Regions from separate parts of the Cronobacter muytjensii ATCC 51329 genome, predicted to be linked through region 3. Evidence: predicted binding sites of a transcription regulator. Region 3 holds the regulator's gene; each other region holds the start of a gene.
What was found. The regulator PhoB, encoded in region 3, activates phosphate uptake and scavenging genes when phosphate is short. The targets are predictions, from matches to a motif close to CTGTCATAAAACTGNCNNAT.
Positions count from the first base shown of each region.

Region 1: opgB (phosphatidylglycerol--membrane-oligosaccharide glycerophosphotransferase) is a predicted target of PhoB. The motif match lies at 1,454-1,473, and genes of this name have one in related genera.
Region 2: pstS (phosphate ABC transporter substrate-binding protein PstS) is a predicted target of PhoB. The motif match lies at 2,282-2,301, and genes of this name have one in related genera.

Region 1 covers NZ_CP012268.1:3,402,758-3,406,976, forward strand. Annotated here, with positions in the region: gene dnaT (primosomal protein DnaT) at 82-627, shown strand; gene dnaC (DNA replication protein DnaC) at 630-1,367, shown strand; gene opgB (phosphatidylglycerol--membrane-oligosaccharide glycerophosphotransferase) at 1,725-4,016, shown strand; gene AFK63_RS15635 (sensor domain-containing diguanylate cyclase) at 4,026-4,219, opposite strand, start outside.
Region 2 covers NZ_CP012268.1:4,033,495-4,037,713, forward strand. Annotated here, with positions in the region: gene pstA (phosphate ABC transporter permease PstA) at 1-56, opposite strand, end outside; gene pstC (phosphate ABC transporter permease PstC) at 56-1,015, opposite strand; gene pstS (phosphate ABC transporter substrate-binding protein PstS) at 1,155-2,195, opposite strand; gene AFK63_RS18470 (hypothetical protein) at 2,448-3,065, opposite strand; gene glmS (glutamine--fructose-6-phosphate transaminase (isomerizing)) at 3,149-4,219, opposite strand, start outside.
Region 3 covers NZ_CP012268.1:2,970,532-2,974,750, reverse strand. Annotated here, with positions in the region: gene sbcD (exonuclease subunit SbcD) at 1-1,067, opposite strand, end outside; gene phoB (phosphate response regulator transcription factor PhoB) at 1,266-1,955, shown strand; gene phoR (phosphate regulon sensor histidine kinase PhoR) at 1,978-3,291, shown strand; gene brnQ (branched-chain amino acid transporter carrier protein BrnQ) at 3,688-4,219, shown strand, end outside.

The sequences.
Region 1 (4,219 bases), 430 kb from region 3:
TTATGCTACTATGAAGGAATTATCGCCTCTGCTGGCCATTTATTCGCCAGTGTCTGATAACGCTTTGATTGAGAACGTTTTATGTCTTCCAGAATCCTGACCCCTGATGTCGTTGATATTGACGCCTTCCGGCGCAATCCCGGCGGCGCGCTGGCGCATGCCGAACGTGGGGCCGTGGCGGTGTTTGATAACAATGCGCCCGCATTTTATGCCGTCACGCCGGCGCGCATGGCGGAACTGCTGGCCCTGGAAAAACAGCTGGCCGCGCCCCGCTCCGATGTCGCGCTGGAAGCGCAGTTATTTGACGAAGGGAACGATGTCGCCCAGCCCATACCGGTGCCGATGGGTAAATTCGCCATGTATCCGGGCTGGCAGCCCGATCCGGAGTTCCAGCGAATGGCCGCGCTGTGGGGCATTCCACTGTCGCAGCCGGTCACCAGCGAAGAGCTGGCCTCATTCGTCGCCTACTGGCAGGCGGAAGGAAAAGTCTTTCACCATATCCAGTGGCAGCAAAAGCTGGCGCGCAGCATTCAGATGAACCGCGCCACTTTTACGTCTTCCGCGCGGCGCGACGTGAACGCTATCCCGCAGCCGGACGACCAGATTCCTGACGGATTCCGGGGGTAACGATGAAAAACGTCACTGACCTGATGATGCGCCTGAAGCGGCTGATGCCGCCTGATGTAAAGCCCGCCTTTAAAACCGGCGAAGAGCTTCTCGCCTGGCAACAGGAGCAGGGGCGTCTTCGCTCGGAGGCTATCGAGCGCGAGAACCGGGCGATGAAAATGCAGCGCACGTTTAACCGCTCCGGCATTCGCCCGCTGCACCAGAACTGTTCTTTTGATAACTACCGCGTGGAAAACGACGGGCAGATGAACGCCGTTAACAAAGCGCGACAGTATGTCGAGGCATTCGACGGCAATATCGCGAGTTTTGTCTTCGCCGGCAAACCTGGCACCGGTAAAAACCACCTTGCCGCCGCCATCTGCAATGAACTGCTGCTGCGCGGAAAATCGGTGATGATCATTACCGTGGCCGATATCATGTCCGCCATGAAAGACACGTTCAGCAGCCGGGAAACCAGTGAAGAGCAGTTGCTAAAAGATCTCAGCAGCGTCGATCTGCTGGTGATCGATGAGATCGGCATGCAGAGCGAATCGCGCTACGAAAAAGTGATCATCAACCAGCTGGTGGATCGCCGCTCGTCATCGAAACGGCCGACCGGAATGCTGACCAACCAGAACATGGATGAAATGACCAAGCTGCTGGGCGAGCGCGTTATGGATCGCATGCGGCTTGGCAACAGCCTGTGGGTGAATTTCAACTGGGACAGCTACCGCAGCCGCGTCACCGGTAAAGAGTACTAAACGCGTCAACCGGGGCATATGCGCAGCGCCCCGGTCTCCCTCCTCCCGTCTCGCTTTTATTGCGCCCTTTTCTGGTTAAATCTGCTCTGTAATAAAATTTTCATAAAAGAAGCTGCTTTTCACCCCTTCCGCTAGCGGTCCATTAATAAACACCTCTTTTTACGCTGCGCGTTACGCCATGCCCCGCCACAGGGGATGAGACCGGGTTCAAAAAACCGCGTTTCTAAACCTTATCTGAACTGATCCACAGAAAGATGACGCTAAAATTGTAGGAATGTGACAGCAAAGTTATATTTCACCGTAAAAAAACCGGTTTAACCCCAACGGGCCTGGCGCCTTCGCTGCGAGGATGTGGTGTTGTCAGAGTGGCTTTCCGTACTGTTATTTATCGCCTCGGTGGCGATATACGCCTTCAAGGCTGGCCGTAACACCTGGTGGTTCATCGCGACGCTGGTGGTGTTAGGCCTGTTCGTTATTCTGAACCTGACGCTGCTCGCCAGTAACTATTTTACCGGCGACGGCATCAACGACGCGGTGCTTTATACGCTGACCAACAGCCTCACCGGCGCGGGCGTCAGTAAATACATTCTGCCGGGCCTCGGGCTTGCCGCGGCGCTGCTGGCGGTCTTCGGGCTGCTCACCTGGATCCTGCGCCGCCGTCGTCACTTGCCGTATCACTTCGGCTATAGCTTTGCGGCGCTGCTGCTGGCGCTTGCCTCGGTGGATGCCAGTCCGGCGTTTCGCCAGATAACCGAGCTGGTGAAATCCCAGACCGCCGAGGGCGATCCGGATTTCGCGGCGTACTATAAAGAGCCGCAAAAGCGTATCGATAATCCGCAGCTCAATCTGGTCTATATCTACGGCGAAAGCCTGGAGCGCACCTATTTTGACGACCAGGCGTTTGCGGACCTGACGCCGGAGCTTGGGGCGCTGAAAAACGAAGGTATTGATTTCAGCCATACCGCACAACTTCCCGGCACCGACTACACCATCGCGGGCATGGTCGCGTCCCAGTGCGGCATTCCGCTGTTCGCGCCGTTCGAGGGCAACGCCTCCGCGTCGATGTCGAGCTTCTTCCCGCAGAACCTCTGCCTGGGCGATATCCTGAAAAACTCCGGCTATGAAAACTACTTTATTCAGGGCGCCAATCTGCGCTTCGCCGGTAAAGACGTGTTTCTGAAATCTCACGGCTTCGATCATCTCTACGGGGCTGAAGAGCTGAAAAGCGTGGTGGCGGACCCGGCCTACCGCAACGACTGGGGCTTTTACGACGATACGGTGCTGGACGAGGTCTGGAAAAAGTACGAAGCGCTCTCGAAAGCGGGCAAACGCTTTTCGCTCTTTACGCTCACCGTGGATACGCACCACCCGGACGGTTTCGTGTCGCGCACCTGCAAGCGCAAGAGCTATTTGTTCGACGGCAAACCGAACCAGTCCTTTAGCGCGGTAAGTTGCAGCCAGGAGCACATCGCGGCGCTGATTAATAAAATCAAAGCCTCGCCTTATTTTAAAAATACCGTCATCGTGGTCTCGTCCGATCATCTGGCGATGAACAACACCGCGTATAAATATCTCAGCAAGCAGGACCGCAATAATCTGTTCTTTATTCTGCGTGGCGACCAGCCGCAGCAGGATCTGGTCGCGGTGAAGCGTAACACAATGGATAACGGCGCCACGGTGCTGGATATTCTTGGCGGCGATAACTATCTCGGACTCGGGCGCAGCAGCCTTTCCGGCCAGTCGCTCTCGACGGTCTTCCTGAACATGAAATCGAAAGTGCTCGCGTGGAAACCCGATATCATCAGCCTGTGGAAATTCCCGTCGGCGATAAACGATTTCACTGTCGATACGCAAAAACAGACTATCGCGTTCTCCGGTAGCCATTTCCGTCTGCCGCTGCTGCTGCGTGTGGCCGATAAGCGCATCGAGCCGCTACCGGAGAGCGAATATTCCGCCCCATTGCGCTTTCAGCTGGCGGACTTCGCCCCGCGCGATAACTTCCTGTGGGTGGATAACTGCTACAAAATGGCGCGACTGTGGGCACCGGAGCTGGCGCTCTCTACCGACTACTGCGTCTCGCAGGGCCAGCTTGGCGGCGAGCAGCGCGTACAGCGGGTCGATAAAGCGACATGGCAGGGTAAAGCGGCGTTTCGCGATACGGTCATCGACACTGCGCGCTACCAGCGCAACGTGGAGACGCTCAAAGTGATGGATAACGACATCCGCTATCAGGCCGACAGCTTTATCTTCAACGTGGCGGGCGCGCCGGAAGAGGTCAAACAGTTCTCCGGCATTTCACGCCCGGAGTCCTGGGGGCGCTGGTCCAACGCGCAGCTTGGCGAGGAGGTGAAAATCGAATATCGCAAGCCTCTGCCAGAGAAATTCGCTCTGGTCATCACCGCCAAAGCCTATGGCCCGAACGCGGGAAAACCGGTGCCGGTGAAAGTGGGCGACAGCCAGCAAACGCTGACGCTCGGCAACGAAGTATCGACGACCACGCTGCATTTCGACAATCCGACGCGCAGCAATACGCTGGTCATTGTGCCGCCGGATCCGCAGTCCACCAACGAAGGGAACATTCTCGGCCATTCGCCGCGCCGTCTCGGCATCGGCATGGTGTCGATTAAGGTGGTTAACGCGAGCGGGTGATCCCGCTCGTTACCCGAGCCGCTTTCTGCGTTTCTCGGAATACATCACGTTGTCGCTCTCTTTGATCATCTCCAGCAGCGACTCAAACCTGCCGTCATCCCGGTTGAGCATTCCATAGGAATAGTTGATGTTATAAGGCTTGCCGGCATGCTGGTTATGCGCGTCAAGGCTTGCGCGCAGCTTTTCAAGGAACGGCTGGACAT
Region 2 (4,219 bases), 1.1 Mb from region 3:
ATTTTACGGCGTGATTCCGCCAGCGCCGTAGGGGTTTGCAGTTCGATAGTCGCCATTAGCGCGCCCCCTCGTTTTTCGCCAGACGCATAATCATCAGTCGTGAAACGGCCAGGACGATAAAGGTGATCACAAAGAGGATCAGGCCAAGCTCCATCAACGCCGCGACGTGCAGGCCCGATTCCGCTTCGGCAAACTCATTCGCCAGCGCGGAAGTGATGCTGTTGCCCGGCATAAAGAGCGAGGCGCTGTCGAGCTGGTAGGTGTTGCCGATGATAAAAGTGACCGCCATCGTTTCACCGAGCGCGCGGCCAAGCCCCAGCATTACGCCGCCGATGACGCCGTTTTTGGTGAACGGCAGCACGATGCGCCAGATAACTTCCCAGGTGGTGCAGCCGATACCGTAAGCCGACTCTTTCATCATCACCGGGGTCTGTTCGAACACATCACGCATTACCGCGGCGATGTAAGGAATAATCATGATGGCGAGAATAACGCCTGCCGCCAGAATGCCGATACCGAACGCCGGGCCGGAGAAGAGCGCGCCGATAAACGGAATGTTGGAGAGCACATTGCCGACCGGCTCCTGGAACCAGGTCGCGAACAGCGGCGCGAAGATAAACAGGCCCCACATGCCGTACACGATACTCGGGATAGCCGCCAGCAGTTCAATAGCGATGCCCAGCGGGCGTCTCAGCCAGCCGGGTGCCAGTTCGGTCAGGAACAGCGCGATGCCGAAGCTCACGGGAACCGCGATCAGCAGCGCAATAAAAGAGGTCACCAGCGTGCCGTAAATCGGCACCAGCGCGCCAAAGGTTTCGTTCGGCGCGTCCCATTCCTTATTCCAGAGGAAGGAAAAACCAAATTTTTCCATGCTCGGCCAGGAAGAGAAGATCAGCGACACAATAATTCCGCCCAGCAGCAATAGCACAATCAGCGCAGCCAGTCGGACCAGCGCGCTGAAGATCATATCGCCCTTTTTACCTGGGGGGTTAAATACAGGCTTGGTGGCAGCCATATTTCACTCTTCAGTTAAACTCTGTTTTGAATGATGCCCGGCAGCGTGATGCGTACCGGGCCTACAAAAAACAGTATGTTACCGGATTTTTGTAGGGCGGATAAGCGAAGCGCCACCCGCCATCATCGGTAAATCTCGATCAATACAGCGCTTTACCGCTGCTGTCTTTCACGTTGGTTTTCCATGCGGCGCGAACCTGCTCAACCACGCTGTCCGGCAGAGAGGCGTAATCCAGGTCATTAGCCTGTTTCGCGCCTGACTTGTAGGCCCAGTCGAAGAACTTCAGCACTTCGGCGCCCTGCTCAGGTTTCTTCTGCTCTTTGTGAACCAGAATGAAGGTGGTGGAGGTGATAGGCCACGCGTCGTCGCCTTTCTGGTTGGTCAGGTCCTGGGCGAAGGATTTGCTCCAGTCCACGCCTTTGGCGGCGTTAGAGAAGCTCTCTTCGGTCGGCGCGACCGGCTTGCCGTCAGCAGAAACCAGTTTGGTGTAGGTCAGGTTGTTCTGCTTGGCATAAGCGTATTCGACGTAGCCGATAGAGCCCGGCAGACGCTGTACGAACGCGGCGATGCCGTCATTACCTTTACCGCCAAGGCCGGTCGGCCAGTTAACGGTAGAGCCAGAGCCGATTTTCGATTTCCACTCTTCGTTCACTTTCGCCAGGTAGCTGGTGAAAACGAAGGAAGTACCGGAACCGTCAGCGCGGCGCACCACAGCGATGTTCTGCGAAGGCAGTTTTTTGCCCGGGTTCAGTTTGGCGATAGCCTCGTCATCCCACTTCTTGATTTTGCCAAGGTAGATGTCGCCGAGGGTTTTACCATCCAGCACCAGTTCGCCAGACTTGAAGCCTGGCAGGTTAACCGCCAGCACCACGCCGCCGATCACGGTCGGGAACTGGAAAAGACCTTCTTGCTGTAATTTTTCGTCGGAAAGCGGTGCGTCAGAAGCACCAAAATCAACAGTGTTAGCAATGATTTGTTTCACGCCACCGGAGGAGCCGATACCCTGGTAGTTTACCTTGTTACCCGTTTCTTTCTGGTAGGTATCCGCCCATTTGGCATACACCGGCGCCGGGAATGTTGCGCCCGCGCCAGTCAGACTTGCTGCCGCGAAAGCGGAGAAAGCGCTCAGGGAAAAGGTCGCGGCGACAACAGTTGCGACGGTGGTACGCATAACTTTCATAATGTCTCCTGCTGGTGTTCGTAATTTATTGTTTCGTGGCTACGGTGAGCAAAATAGGACAGTTTGGTGACAGATAAATGTACGAATTATGACAGTTTTATGACAGCGCCGGACCCGCGAGTTTAGCTTAAATAAAATATATTTAATTCAATAAATTACGCAGTTTTATGACACAGAGATGAAGGAAAAATTTTCTTTTTATGACACAGTAAAAGTAGTCTAAAACGGCGATTTGTCATAAATGCGTGCGCATTATCTGTTCCGCATTTCACGGTTTTTTCTTCGCTTCAACGCACGTTTTTCTGATGGGCGTTGAAGTTCTTTGGTATGGATGCGACGCATTTTATTCGCCAGACACCAGTGAACGAGCGTAAACATTTCGCGACTGTTCATCATCCGCCAGGCCAGCCACACCATCAAAACGCCCCCGCCCCAGCATAACCAGAACACCCACGAAAAAGGCCAGCGCACCAGCCCGACACCCAGTGCGGCTCCGCTTAACGACAGATGGAATACCCAGGCGAAGAGAAGCAACTTAAGCCCGCTGCGGCGCCCTTTTTCAACCATAAACGCAACCGCCATCAGCAGTATCAGCCAGAGAACTCCGCCAAAAATCCAGAGCGGCGGAAAGGGCGGGCGCAGCGCCGCGACATTCAGTGCCGCGCTAAAGAGCATCATGTAGGTGCTGCCCACCAGCACATGATAAAACGACGAGGTGCCGATGAAGCGGGCTTTCGGCAGATGCTGGCGCTGCGCCATTTTGAGCTTCAGCTGATGCAGCCTGCGATGCGCGATATCGTCATCCACTTCAGCGCTATAGATGATGAGCTGGTAAAACCGCATGCCGGCCAAGCGCTGCATAAACGACATAACACATCCATTTCCCTGATGTTGATAAAAAAAGAGGCTGCCGGACGGCAACCTCTTCAGAGAAGCATACGCGTGAAAAAGGATTATTCCACGGTGACAGACTTCGCCAGGTTACGCGGCTGGTCAACGTCGGTCCCTTTGATCAGTGCGACGTGGTACGCCAGCAGCTGCAGCGGAACCGTGTAGAAAATCGGCGCGATAACCTCCTCAACATGCGGCATCGGGATGATGTTCATGGTGTCGCTGCTGCTGAAACCGGCATCCTGATCGGCGAAGACGTACAGCACGCCGCCACGGGCGCGGACTTCTTCGATATTGGACTTCAGCTTTTCCAGCAGTTCGTTGTTCGGCGCCACCACGATAACGGGCATATCGGCATCGATCAGCGCCAGCGGGCCGTGCTTGAGCTCACCTGCCGCATACGCCTCGGCGTGAATGTAAGAGATCTCTTTGAGCTTCAGGGCGCCTTCCAGCGCGATCGGATACTGATCGCCGCGGCCAAGGAACAGGGCGTGGTGCTTGTCGGAGAAATCTTCCGCCAGCGCCTCAATGCGTTTGTCCTGAGAGAGCATCTGCTCGATACGGCTTGGCAGCGCCTGCAGACCGTGAACAATATCGTGCTCGATGGACGCGTCCGCGCCTTTCAGGCGGCTGAGTTTCGCCACCAGCATCAGCAGAACGGTCAGCTGAGTGGTAAACGCTTTAGTAGACGCCACGCCGATTTCCGTACCGGCTTTGGTCATCAACGCCAGCGAAGACTCGCGCACCAGCGACGAGCCCGGCACGTTGCAGATGGCCAGCGAGCCAAGATAGCCCAGCTCTTTGGACAGACGCAACGCCGCCAGCGTATCTGCGGTTTCGCCGGACTGCGACAGCGTGATCATCAGGCTGTTGCGGCGCACGGCAGATTTGCGATAACGGAATTCCGAGGCGATTTCGACATCGCACGGTACGCCTGCCAGCGCTTCAAACCAGTAGCGAGAGACCATGCCGGAGTTGTACGAGGTACCGCAGGCGACAATCTGGATATGCTCGACCTGAGACAGAAGTTCATCGGCGTTCGGGCCGAGTTCGCTTAAATCCACTTCGCCGTGGCTGATGCGCCCAGCGAGCGTGTTTTTAATCGCGTTCGGCTGCTCGTAGATCTCTTTTTG
Region 3 (4,219 bases):
AGCGTGCCAAGTGCGCGCTCGCGCATCTCGCGGCTGCGACGCAGCAGGACGACTTCCACCGGCAGGCTTTCGGTAAGCTGGCTTATCTGGCGGTGCATGTCGTGCAGGAACTCTCCGGTGTCAATTTCAATATCGAGCCAGACTTTCGGCTCGTCGGGCGCGTCGCGCCACTGTTCGAGCTGGGCGGTGATGGACGCCAGGCTGCCTTTTAAGACCGCCAGCGGCTGGCTGACCGGCACCGGGAGCGCCGTGACGTCGCGCAGTTTGCCGTCGGCGAACTCCACCAGAAACACGCTTTTCTCTTTGCCGGTTTCATCAAAGCTCAGCGCAATCGGCGAGCCGCTGTAGCGGATATGCTCGCAGCCCGCGACCTTCTGGGCGCGGTGGATATGGCCAAGCGCGATGTAATCGGCGGGCGGAAAGCGATCCGCCGGAAACGCGTCGAGCGTGCCTATATAGATGTCGCGTACCGCGTCACTTTTCGTCACGCCGACGGTCGTGAGATGGCCGGTGGCGATAATCGGCAGATTACGCTCGCCGCGAAGCTGGCAGGCGGCCTCGTAGCACTGTTGATAGTGCTGGCTGATGGCCTCCAGCAGTTGCTGCTGTTTTTCGCGCCCCGACTGGCCGCTAAGGCTGCGCAGCACATCGCGCGGGCGCAAAAACGGAATGGGGCAGAGCACCGCGCCGGGCTCGCCGTCGCGCCGGTATAATAAGGTGGCCTGACTTTCCGGCGTCAGCCGGGCGCTGGCGATCACCTGCGTGTTAAGGCAGGCGAGCAGCTCGCGGGATTCATTCAGCGTCGCCACCGAATCGTGGTTGCCGCCCAGCACGATAAGCGGACAGTTCGTCGCCTGCAGTTTGACGACAAAGCGGTTGTAGAGCTCGCGCGCATAGCTCGGCGGCGCGCCGGTATCAAAAATGTCGCCTGCGACGATAATCGCGTCCACCTGATGCTCGATGGCAGCGCCGAGGAGCCAGTCGAGAAAGGCTTCATGCTCGGCGGCGCGGCTTTTGGCATAAAAATTTTGACCAAGATGCCAGTCTGAGGTATGCAGAATACGCATGGGATGCCCTGTGGCGAAAAAGCGAGAAGGGGATTATAAACATCCGGTACGGCGAGTGTCCTGTTTCGTCGCGCCGCGCGGTTTTTTCGCCTGCGCTGACAGGTCATCTTACGGTCATCTTTTTCATAAATCTGTCATAAATCTGACGCATAATGGCGCCGCATTACATTCTGTTTACTTTATTTAACAGGGCTAATCATGGCGAGACGTATTCTGGTCGTTGAAGATGAAGCACCTATCCGCGAGATGGTATGCTTCGTACTGGAACAAAATGGCTTCCAGCCGGTGGAAGCGGAAGATTATGACAGTGCGGTGAATCAACTCAATGAGCCCTGGCCGGATCTGATTTTGCTGGACTGGATGCTGCCTGGCGGATCGGGGATCCAGTTTATTAAACATATCAAACGCGAAGCGCTGACTCGCGAGATCCCGGTCGTGATGCTGACCGCGCGCGGCGAAGAAGAAGATCGCGTACGCGGTCTGGAAACGGGCGCGGATGATTACATTACCAAGCCGTTCTCCCCGAAAGAACTGGTGGCGCGCATCAAAGCCGTCATGCGCCGCATCTCCCCGATGGCGGTGGATGAAGTCATTGAAATGCAGGGCTTAAGTCTCGATCCATCATCGCACCGCGTGATGACCGGCGAAAATCCCCTCGACATGGGGCCAACGGAATTCAAACTGTTACACTTCTTTATGACGCACCCGGAGCGCGTTTACAGCCGCGAACAGCTGCTGAACCACGTCTGGGGTACGAATGTGTATGTGGAAGATCGCACTGTCGATGTGCATATCCGCCGCCTGCGCAAGGCGCTGGAACATAGCGGTCATGACAGAATGGTACAAACGGTGCGCGGTACGGGTTATCGGTTCTCGACCCGTTTTTAAACCCAAAACAGGAGTGTGACGCGTGCTGGAACGGCTGTCATGGAAAAGACTGGTGCTGGAGCTGTTGCTTAGCTGTATTCCGGCGCTGGTTCTCGGGGCGATATTCGGCTATCTGGCATGGTTTTTACTGGCGGCAGTGACCGGATTGCTCATCTGGCATTTCTGGAATCTGCTGCGCCTTTCCTGGTGGCTGTGGGTGGATCGCAGCATGACGCCGCCGCCTGGCAGCGGCAGCTGGGAGCCGCTGCTCTACGGGCTGCACCAGATGCAGTTGCGCAATAAAAAGCGTCGCCGTGAGCTGGGCAATCTTATCAAACGCTTTCGCAGCGGCGCGGAATCGCTGCCGGACGCCGTGGTGCTGACCACGGAAGAGGGCGCCATCTTCTGGTGTAACGGTCTTGCGCAACAGCTGCTTGGCCTGCGGTGGCCCGACGATAACGGGCAGAACATCCTTAACCTTCTGCGCTACCCGGAGTTCACCAGCTATCTGCGCGGCCAGGATTTCAACCGACCGCTGCATCTGGTGCTCAATAACGGGCGTCATCTTGAGTTTCGCGTGATGCCATACAGTGAAGAGCAGTTGCTGATGGTGGCGCGCGATGTCACACAGATGCATCAGCTCGAAGGCGCGCGACGCAACTTCTTTGCAAACGTCAGCCATGAGTTGCGCACGCCGCTGACCGTGTTGCAGGGCTATCTTGAGATGATGCATGAGCAGACGCTCGAAGGGCCGCTGCGTGAAAAAGCGCTGCATACCATGCGCGAGCAAACCTACCGGATGGAAGGCCTGGTAAAACAGCTACTGACGCTGTCGAAAATCGAGGCGGCGCCCGCGATGCAGCTCAACGAAACCATCGATGTGCCGATGATGCTGCGTGTCGTGGAGCGCGAAGCGCAGACGCTCAGCCAGCAGAAGCATACCTTTACGTTTGAGGTGGAACCACAGCTTAAAGTGCTTGGCAACGATGAGCAGTTGCGCAGCGCGATTTCCAACCTGGTCTATAACGCGGTGAACCATACGCCTGCGGGCACGCATATCACGGTGCGCTGGGAGCACACGCCGCATGGCGCGCGCTTTAGCGTGTCGGATACCGGGCCTGGGATCGCGGCGGAGCATATTCCTCGCCTGACGGAGCGCTTTTACCGGGTGGACAAAGCGCGCTCGCGCCAGACCGGCGGTAGCGGGTTAGGACTCGCGATTGTAAAACACGCGCTGACGCATCATGACGCGCGACTGGAGATTGAAAGTACGCCCGGCAAAGGAACGACGTTTTCGTTTCTGCTGCCGGAAAGACTCATTGCCGCCGCGCCTGCCAAAGCGGTTTCTGTAGTGTAACTCGTCACGTCTGCTTTCCGGGGCCAGCCATAAGCTGGCCTTATTCATTTTTTATCCACCTTGCAGCGCTTTTTACATCGTTTGTTGCTTTTTTGCTCGCGCGAATCGCCGGAGGTTTTTTAGGAAATTAGATTTTATCACTGCCCCGAAACTTAGATCTGGCATAAAGGTCTGGTTTTACGATCCCGTCTTGCCTTTAAACGTTATAAGCGTTTAAATTGCGCCCCTGCTATTGCCAGACCGACTGTTTTTGCGTGGTAAACTGAAAAACAATTCTTCGCCAGCGTAATCGGGAAGCATATCCCGCTGTCGCCGTCTGAAATAGCCGCGTTTTCGTCAGGCAACTGACGGTAAAAAATATTTATTTCAACACCACATCCACAGGCAGTAAATCTTATGACCCATCAGTTAAAATCGCGCGACATTATCGCACTGGGGTTTATGACCTTTGCGCTGTTCGTCGGCGCGGGTAACATCATTTTCCCTCCTATGGTTGGTTTGCAGGCCGGTCCGCATGTGTGGACGGCGGCGATCGGCTTTCTGATAACCGCTGTTGGTCTGCCTGTGCTGACCGTGGTGGCGCTGGCGAAGGTCGGCGGCGGCGTTGACAGCCTGAGCCATCCGATCGGCCGCGTGGCGGGTATTCTGCTGGCGACCGTCTGCTACCTGGCGGTAGGGCCGCTGTTCGCGACGCCGCGTACCGCCACCGTGTCGTTCGAAGTGGGCATTGCGCCACTGACCGGCGACGGCGCGCTGCCGCTGCTGATTTACAGCCTGGTCTATTTCGCGCTGGTGATCCTGGTCTCGCTCTATCCGGGCAAACTGCTGGATACCGTGGGCAACTTTCTGGCGCCGCTGAAAATCATCGCGCTGGTGGTGCTGTCGGTCGCGGCCATTCTCTGGCCGGCGGGCGATATCAGCGTGGCGA